Regions from separate parts of the Lactiplantibacillus sp. B652 genome, predicted to be linked through region 1. Evidence: predicted binding sites of a transcription regulator. Region 1 holds the regulator's gene; each other region holds the start of a gene.
What was found. Region 1 encodes Rex, which represses fermentation and respiration genes when NADH is low (regulators of the CRP and FNR family bind a similar motif). Its sites were predicted from a motif close to TTGTGAANTANTTCACAA; they were not measured.
Positions count from the first base shown of each region.

Region 2: the regulator Rex is predicted to act here: its motif matches at 1,864-1,881, upstream of adhE (bifunctional acetaldehyde-CoA/alcohol dehydrogenase).
Region 3: the regulator Rex is predicted to act here: its motif matches at 2,007-2,024, upstream of MZO40_RS08865 (iron-containing alcohol dehydrogenase).

Region 1 is NZ_JAMSKY010000010.1:56,334-59,533, reverse strand. Features, by position in the region: gene MZO40_RS12375 (CPBP family intramembrane glutamic endopeptidase) at 144-788, shown strand; gene MZO40_RS12370 (redox-sensing transcriptional repressor Rex) at 900-1,577, opposite strand; gene MZO40_RS12365 (ABC-F family ATP-binding cassette domain-containing protein) at 1,746-3,200, shown strand, end outside.
Region 2 is NZ_JAMSKY010000001.1:583,490-586,689, forward strand. Features, by position in the region: gene MZO40_RS02500 (phenolic acid decarboxylase) at 1-215, opposite strand, end outside; gene MZO40_RS02505 (PadR family transcriptional regulator) at 331-885, shown strand; gene MZO40_RS02510 (universal stress protein) at 1,145-1,606, shown strand; gene adhE (bifunctional acetaldehyde-CoA/alcohol dehydrogenase) at 1,908-3,200, shown strand, end outside.
Region 3 is NZ_JAMSKY010000006.1:75,987-79,186, forward strand. Features, by position in the region: gene MZO40_RS08860 (NAD(P)-dependent alcohol dehydrogenase) at 1-389, shown strand, start outside; gene MZO40_RS08865 (iron-containing alcohol dehydrogenase) at 738-1,910, opposite strand; gene MZO40_RS08870 (hypothetical protein) at 2,206-2,601, opposite strand; gene yjeM (glutamate/gamma-aminobutyrate family transporter YjeM) at 2,903-3,200, shown strand, end outside.

The DNA of each region.
Region 1 (3,200 bases):
TTCGCACTGTTTCCAGCGGGTCTCAGCTGGCGGGCTTGAACTCAGAAAACACCATGATTTAATCATGATTCATGATAAATTAACGAACACAATGCGTGTGTTAATGAAAAAATCAAACAAACTTTCAAAAAGGACGTGAGCTGATGGTTAATCGCCGCCAATCAATCTTAATTCTGATTATTTATTTTATTGTTTATGCGCTACCAAGCGTCTTAGTGGCCGCCTTTCATCAACTGGGGTCCCAAGTCTTCTTGATTCAAACGGTCGACTACTTGGTCGGCGCACTGTTATTGCTGTGGCTAGCACGCCGAATGACAGCCAAAAACGCCGTTGAGCAGCAGCGCAGTAACTGGCTGGTCGCCATCCTATGGGGCCTGATTGGGCTCGTCCTAGTCATTGTCGGCCAAGTCCTGATTCTTAAAATAACTGCGATGTTGGGGCAATCGACGGCTTCCAACAATACGTCGACCCTACTCACCGTTGGGCAACAATACCCGGTATTTTTCTTAGCCATTATCGTGGGTGCCCCAATTATGGAAGAAATCGTCTTCCGCAAGGTCATCTTTGGCAACTTGAGTGCGGTGACCGGCAAAATCGGGGCCGCCTTGATTTCGAGCTTTCTCTTCAGCCTCGCCCACGCAGATGGTCATCTAATTCTCTACGCCTTCGTTGGATTGCTGTTCTGCTGGCTCTATCAACATACCGGCCGAATTCAGACTTCGATGACGTCTCATATTTTGATGAACGCTGCGGTCGTAGTACCGACGCTCTTGACTGCACTTCATTAGATTGCGTCGCTTATTCGTTCGTGGCATTAATTTAGACGTTCAAAAAAGCTTCTCCGAAAATTTATTTCAGAGAAGCTTTTTGGTATCATAATCTTGAGATGCATGCGCAGACTAATCTTCATCTTCGTCTGGTTCATCTTGACCGTTGTCACCCAATTGTTGACCATAATGTTCAATAAAGTAAATTAAGGTCTGTAATTCATTGGTTAAATCAACGTTTTGAACCCGCACTGTTTCTGGAACTGAGATCCGCAATGGGGTAAAGTTCATGATGCCTTTAACATTCGCATCAACTAACTCATCGGTAATCTTTTGAACAACCGTTGTTGGCACCGTTAAGATGGCAATTTCAATCTGTTGTTCGATCAATTGCTTTTTGAGTTCCGTCATTGGATAGACGGGAACCCCACTCTGGACCGTATTTGCAATGGCTTCATTAACATCAAAAGCCGCTGAGATCCGGACATTACTATTTTTATGGAAATTAAAATTCAACAGGGCGTGGCCTAAATTACCGACCCCAATCAGCGCGACGTTGGTTAGCGTGTCCTGATTTAGAATTTTTTTGAAAAATGCCAGCAGCGTTTCAACATCGTATCCATACCCGCGTTTACCGAGGGCCCCAAAATACGAAAAATCACGCCGAATCGTTGCTGAATCTACTTTAACCGCCTCGGACAATTCAGTTGACGATACCCGTTTCTTATCTGCGTCTAGTAAAATATTCAAATAGCGATAATAAATTGGTAATCGTTTTGCCGTTGCCCGTGGAATCTTTGTCTCTGCCATTCGGACGTTTCCTCCCAATCAAAAGTTTGTGAATTTGCTGACACTATTCTAGCATAACCTGTGACTTTGTGAAATAATAATTACTTATTATTCCGAATAATTGGGTCGAACCGTAACAATATGCTACAATTATCTCACGAATCAAATGTGAAAGGAGCTTAATAAAGCGTGATTTTACTACAAGTACAGCAAGTTATGCGGCGTTTTGGCGCCGATGTCTTGTTCGATAACGTACAAATGGACATCCAAGAACACGCCCGCGTTGCCTTAGTCGGCCGCAACGGTGCTGGTAAATCAACCTTACTTAAAATGATTGCCGGCGAGACCGTGCCTGACGAAGGCCAAATATCGATGCGCAAGGGTCTAACGATCGGTTACTTAGCTCAAGACCAAGGATTGGATAGTCAAAATACGATCTGGGAAGAAATGAGCAGCGTGTTTGCTGAACTACACGCCATTGAAAAGCGGATGCATGCGCTTGAAAATCAGCTCAGCGACCCCGCCATCATGAACGATGACCAGGCCTACCAACAAACCTTAAAAACTTACGACCAAGTTCAGACAGAATTTCAACAGAAAAATGGCTATGGCTACCAGGCCGAAATCCGTGGTGTCCTACACGGTTTTCAGTTCGATGCCGATGTTTATGACAAGTCGGTCACCGAACTTTCCGGTGGACAAAAAACTCAACTGGCCTTAGCAAAGCTACTACTAGAAAAGCGCGATTTACTGATTCTGGACGAACCGACCAACCACTTGGACGTTGAAACGTTGACGTGGCTGGAAAGTTACTTACAATCCTATGCTGGTGCCCTACTGATTGTCAGCCATGACCGCTACTTCCTAGACCGCGTCGTCAATGAAGTGTACGACCTGTCACATCACGAAATGGTACACTATACCGGGAACTACGACCAGTTTGTGCAAGAAAAGGCCGCTCGGATTCAAGCTCAGTGGAAACATTACGAAAAGCAACAAGCCGAGATTAGCAAGCTTGAAGACTTTGTCAACCGGAATATCGTGCGGGCATCGACGACCAAACGAGCTCAAGCGCGGCGGAAACAGTTGGCCAAGATGGACCGGATCGACCGTCCTGATAGTGATGAAAAAACGGCCCACTTCGGTTTTCACGCTGCGAAGCAAAGCGGCAACATCGTTTTGACCGTCAAGGATGCCGCAGTCGGTTACGACGGGCATATTCTGTCGGAACCGGATAACTTAAACGTTAAGAAGCACGAAGCCATTGCCATCGTGGGTCCAAACGGAATCGGTAAGTCGACTTTTCTCAAGAGTATCCTCGGCCAGATTCCGTTCATCAAAGGCCAGGCCGTCTTCGGTACCGGCGTTGTCACGGGCTACTATGACCAAGAGCAACGCAACTTAAATGACAAAAAGACCGTCTTAAGTGAACTCTGGGACGAACATCCCACCACGCCTGAAAAGGATATTCGGACGATTTTGGGAAGTTTCCTCTTCACGGGTGCCGATGTCGACAAACCGGTTCACGCCCTATCTGGTGGTGAACGGGCGCGGCTATTGCTGACGAAACTCGCGATGCAAAACGATAACTTTTTGATTTTGGACGAACCGACCAATCACTTGGATATTGATAGTCGCGAAGTG
Region 2 (3,200 bases), on a different contig from region 1:
GGTTCTGTCCAGGCAACTTTGTAAATGCCGGGTGTCAACATGACGATGTTCGCTTCTTGATCCTTGACCCACCGACCGGCGACCATGCCACCGTGAATCCGGTAGTCAACGGTGTGGTCGTTTTTCGCGTACCATTCATATTCCCAACCGTTGTCGTAAGTGTAAATAAAGTGGGTGCCGAGGAAGTCATCTAGCGTTTTAAATTCTTTCGTCATTTAAATTACCTTCTTTTAAAAATATATGTCATTTAAAACGTGTAAATTATTACATGTTTTAATCAACAAGGTTAGTGTATACTGTTATCAAAGAATCGTCAAGGAGGAATATCCAATGGCGCAAAAAAATAAGTTGCAATTTATTATTCTAGGGTTGTTAAATCAACAACCGTTAACGGGTTACGACCTGACGAAGGCCTTTGATGATGAGATCGGGGAATTCTGGCAAGCCCAACATAGTCAAATTTATCCGCAATTAAAACGCTTAGAAGAGCAGGGCTACGTGACCCATGAAATCACCGTCAGTGGCGAAAAGTTGGAAAAGAAGCTCTACCACGTGACGACAACTGGTCGCGATTTACTCCATGAGTGGATCAGTATCGGCACGCCGGATTTGACGGCCACTAAGGACGAATTTATTTTAAAACTCTATTTCATTCAAACGAATCAAGATCCGCGTTTGCGCGAGATGCTTACCGAACAACTGACCTTGCACACAGCCAAGCTGACCCACTTGCAGCAGCGACTCGAGAGCGTGTTTCCAAAACCAGCGACTGCGAAGCAACACTATGGTCATTATTTGATCTTACAACACGCGATTGGCCGTGAGACGTACTACGTTGACTGGCTTAAGCAGACGCTGCAGGCGTTGCCGAAGAAATCGGAATAGGCGCATACTGGCGTGACGGTGGCATCAGGCGACTAGTGTGATTGGTACATTGACGTTCGAGTACCGTTTGGTTTGGCAGTCGATGTTTTCAAGCAGATGTCGCGGGCAACCAGGGAGTAGCAGGCGTGTGTTGAACCGCGGCGATGATTTAAGCTGCCGGCGAGAGCGCCTCTGGTGAGAAATCGTCCGTTAGGGGTGTGAAACTGGTATAATGACAGTGGTCAATATCAATTCAACTCAATGAGACGAGGAGATTACTATGGAAAACTCAAAAATGCAAGAACCACTCGTTTATCGACGCATTCTGCTTACCGTTGATGAGGACGACAATACTTCATCTGAACGGGCCTTCCGTTACGCAACGACATTGGCCCGCGATTACGACGCACCGCTGGGAATTTGCTCGGTGCTGGAAAGCGAAGATATTAATATTTTTGATTCACTGACCCCGTCGAAGATCCAAGCCAAGCGCAAACACGTTGAAGAAGTCGTCGCTGAATATGTTCAGCTTGCTGAACAACGTGGCGTCAAACGGGTCGAACCACTGGTTTACGAAGGTGGCGACGTGGATGATGTGATCTTGGACCAAGTGATTCCGGATTTCAAACCTGACTTATTGGTTACCGGTGCGGATACGGAATTTGCTCACTCTAAGATTTCGGGTGCAATTGGGCCCCGGTTAGCACGAAAAGCCCCAATCTCCGTTATTGTGGTCCGATAAAGCGGTCCAACAGGTGACATCGACTGATGTCATGATTACTCAGTTATTACTAAAAAGAATCGTGGTCCGACAGGTTAGTCGTCGGTGACCGCGATTCTTTTTTAGCTCACCTTGTTCATTAATGAACTTAGCGATCGAAAAAACTTTATTGGCGATAAACACCGCTAAAAAGGCGATTTCACTATTATTTATATACTAAAAACCAATTATTTTATAATTTATTGTTGCATTATGAGCAAGGATAGCTATAATGGAGTTTGTAAATTAATTCACAAAGGAATTGAAATGGAGGAAGCACTTCATGATTAAGACAGAAAAGAACCAAACCGCCAAGGTTACCGACGAAGTAGACCAGTTAGTTCAACGTTCAAAGAAAGCATTGGCCGTTTTGAAATCGTATACACAAGAACAAATTGATGATCTATGTGAAAAAGTTGCAGTTGCTGCACTTGATAATCATATGAAACTCGCCAAGTTGGCCGTTGAAGAAACTGGCCGTGGGGTGGTTGAAGATAAAGCCATCAAGAACATCTACGCCAGTGAATATATTTGGAACAGCATGCGCCACGACAAGACCGTTGGCGTCATCAAAGAAGACGATGAAGAACAACTAATGGAAATCGCTGAACCAGTCGGGATCGTGGCCGGGGTCACCCCCGTTACGAACCCAACTTCAACGACAGTCTTCAAGACTTTGATCTCCTTGAAGGGTCGTAACACGATCGTCTTTGGTTTCCATCCACAAGCTCAGAAGTGTAGTTCCGCGGCCGCTGATGTGATGCGTGAAGCCATCAAAGCTGCCGGTGGTCCTGCCGATGCCGTTTTATACATCGAACATCCAAGTATTGAAGCGACGGATGCGTTGATGCACCATACCGACGTGGCAACGATCTTAGCCACTGGTGGTCCAAGCATGGTTACCGCGGCCTACTCATCAGGTAAACCAGCCTTAGGTGTTGGCCCTGGTAACGGCCCGACCTACGTTGAAAAGACGGCTGACATTAAGCAAGCCGTTAACGACATTGTGTTATCCAAGACGTTTGATAACGGGATGATCTGTGCCTCTGAAAACAGCGCCATTATTGATAAAGAAATTTATGCGGAAGTCAAAGCAGAATTTATTCGTCTCGGTTGCTACTATGTAAAACCAAAAGACGTTCAAGCTTTAAGTGATGCCGTTATCGATCCTAACCGGCACACCGTTCGGGGACCAGTTGCTGGGAAGACTGCTTACGAAATCGCCCAGATGGCTGGATTAAAGGATGTTGCCAAGGATTGCCGCGTCTTGATTGCTGAAATCAACGGTGTCGGGGTCAAGTATCCATTATCTGGCGAAAAATTATCACCAGTTTTGACCGTTTACAAGGCTGATTCACATGAAGCTGCGTTCAAACGGGCCGATGAATTACTTCATTATGGTGGTTTAGGCCATACTGCTGGGATTCACACGACTGATGATGATTTGGTCAAGGAATTCGGCCTTCAAATGCCAGCCTGCCGGATCTTAGTGAACACGCCATCTTCAGTAGGTGGTTTAGGGAACATCTACAACAATATGGAACCTTCATTAACACTGGGCACGGGGTCATATGGT
Region 3 (3,200 bases), on a different contig from region 1:
CCATCAAGAAGTTGACGCACGGCTATGGGGTTGACTTCGCTGTTGATACCACCGGTGTTGAACCAGTAATGGTATCCGCAATCCATGCCTTAGCACAAGGTGGGACCGCTGCTTTGATCGCCGTAACGTCTAAGAACATTACCATCAGTTCATGGAACGACCTTTGCGTTGACGATAAGAAAGTCATCGGGGTCAACATGGGTGATTCGATTCCTGGCGTTGATATTCCACGGTTGATCGACTTCTATCAACATGGTATGTTTCCATTTGAAAAGACTGAAAAGTTCTACAAGTTTGAAGATATCAATCAAGCCAATGCCGATTCTGGTAGTGGTAAGACCATCAAACCAGTCTTGATTATCGATGAAGACTACGTGCCTGGTAAATAAGCTTCAGGCTGATGCCTTTAACAGATTGAAATAAGCACAAAAACAACACCGCAACTCTAGCGCAAATCGCGCTGACTGCGGTGTTGTTTTTTATTGACTGTATTGCCGTTGACAGCTGTTAAACGGCGTGATACCCATGATTAGAACTTGATGCCGCGATGGTATTGTTGCCGGCTTTGATGAGTAGTTGCACGATGATTCAACATGTAAAGTCATCGGTAATCATTTAATGAGCGAGGCCATTAGAGATGAGTCGATGAACCAAGCCGTTTCAGAAACCGCTACCATTTAAGTGCTAGCGGCTAGCTTTAGCAATCTTGTACGCTGGGGCAGTCAGTAGGCACGGTTTTACTTCGCGTCATAAGCTGCTTGGAAAATCTTGATGATGTCTTCCTTGGTGCCTTTACGTGGGTTTGAGAAGGCGTTGCCGTCTTTGAGGGCGTTGCTGGCCATGTGCTCGAAGTTCTCGATTTTGGCGCCAATTTCCTTGATTGAGTGCGGAATCCCGACATCTTCACTGAGTTGTTTCATCGCTTTAATGGCTAATTCAGCGGCATCGCGGGTCGACAAGCCATCGGTATTTTCGCCCATGATTTTGGCCAGTTCGGCAAAGCGTTCTGGGCAAGCAATCAGGTTATATTCTTCAACGTAAGGTAATAATAGGGCGCAGCAGACCCCGTGTGGCGCATCGTATTGACCACCGAGTTGATGGGCCATCGCGTGCACGTAGCCTAAGTTGGCGTTGTTGAAGGCCATTCCAGCGAGCATTTCGGCTTCGACCATGTGGGTCCGGGCCTCGAGATTATGACCGTTGGCAACCGCTTCTCGTAAGGAAGATTCAATCAACTTGATGGCTTGAATGCACTGCGAGTCCGTGATCGGGTTATGGTCGACGGAAACAAAGGGTTCAATCGCCTGAACGAAAGCGTCCATCCCGGTAGCGGCGGTTAATCCCTTAGGAACGTCCAGCATCAGCGTTGGGTCGTTGAACGAAACCAGCGGCATGTTCCGCCATGATGCGACCACGAACTTGTAATGGGTGGCTTCATTGGTGATAACGCAGTGGCGGGTGAGTTCTGACCCGGTTCCGGCAGTCGTGTTGACCGCAATCAGTGGTGGCAGAGCGTTTTTGAGCGTTTCGATCCCGGCTAACTTGGTGATGTCGTCACCGTTAGTCATAATAATTCCCGCGCCCTTACCAGTATCATGCGCAGAACCGCCGCCAATCGTAATCAGTGAGTCGGCATGGTTGCTTTCGTAGAGTGCTTTGACGGCTTGAATGTTATGAATTTTGGGATTAGGTTCGACTTGATTGTAAATAACATAGTCGATCCCAGCAGCGTCGAGTGAGGCCCGGACTTGGGCAACGGCACCGTTTGGGAGACTCTCTAAAAATTTATCCGTGACGATGACGGGTTTGTGCATCCCCAGGGTCTTGGCACGGTCGCCAATCTTGCTAATCACACCGGGGCCAAAAAAGTTCACGCTAGGCATTAGGAAATCAAAATTACGTTCAGTCATATCAATTACCTTCTTTTATTGTAATTATTATCATTACTAATTTACAGCCCAAATTATAGTCGCAATAATTACAGTTTGCAATAGGTTTGACGAAAATAATGATATTTTTCACAATATCTAGTGATTGAGTAGGCGGTATCAGGTGCAATATTTAAGATTCAGTTGGCAGAATATGATTAAACTGGCAATCTATCACTTCAATATCTTAGAATATCAAAAACCACCCGTTCAACAATGATTCACAATCTCATTGCCAAACGCGCGGTTTTTAGTCTGAATGATTCAATTTTTGAGTTTAGTACCAGTGGTGATGTTGCCAGAATTTCTTGGCTTTGACCCAGGTGCCGTAGCGGCTTTTAACGTAGGTGTTGGCCCGCTTTTCCTGATTAACAGGGGATAAGTTACCATGTAAGTATGACCGCAATAGTTGGTAACGGCCATAACATTTACCATTGCGCGCGGTATAACTGTAGCCAGATTCGCGATAGGCGATCCAGTTCTTCGCGGCCCGGTTAGCCTTGGAAAGCTTGGCGTTGATTTTCTTGATCTTTTGCGCCTGCGTCAGCTTTTTTGAGGCTTGCGCTGTAATTGTCGTTTGTGGAATCCAGCTGCTAGCAACGTTGACCATCATCCCGAAAGCGCAGCCAATCAGTACCAGCCATAAAATTGATTTCAACCTAAAATTCTTCATCATGTATGTATACCCCGTTTTTACCCTTGATTTCGTCACTCAATTAACCTGATGACTGTAGAATACCCTAATTATGTTGCAGTTATGTTAAAACCAAGTTACTTAGTTATTAAATGAATATTTACTCAATGAAATAGTTAGCGTCAATAATTATTTCTCAACGGAACAACTTAATAATTAGACCGATTATCACATGGAAAAATCATCCGATTGTTAGAGAAACTAAAGCGCTTTATTGCATGCTTACGGTAATCTTAAAATGAGCTAAGCTTTACAACAGTATAAAAGGGGAAGTGCAATAATGGCAACAAAAGATAATGAGAAGATTACGCTAATTGCATTAGTAATGATGATCTTCACCACCGTTTTTGGTTTTGCCAATAGTACGGTTGCGTATTATTTAATGGGCTATAGTTCTATTCTATTTTACCTGGTCGCTGCCGTGCTGTTCTTCATTCCGTTCGCGCTGATGATGGCGGAATTTGGTGCCGCGGTAAAATCTGACAGCAGCGGGATGTACAAATGGTTGGAAGTGAGTGTTAACGCAAAATTTGCGTTCGTGGGGACCTTCATGTGGTTTGCGTCGTACATCATTTGGT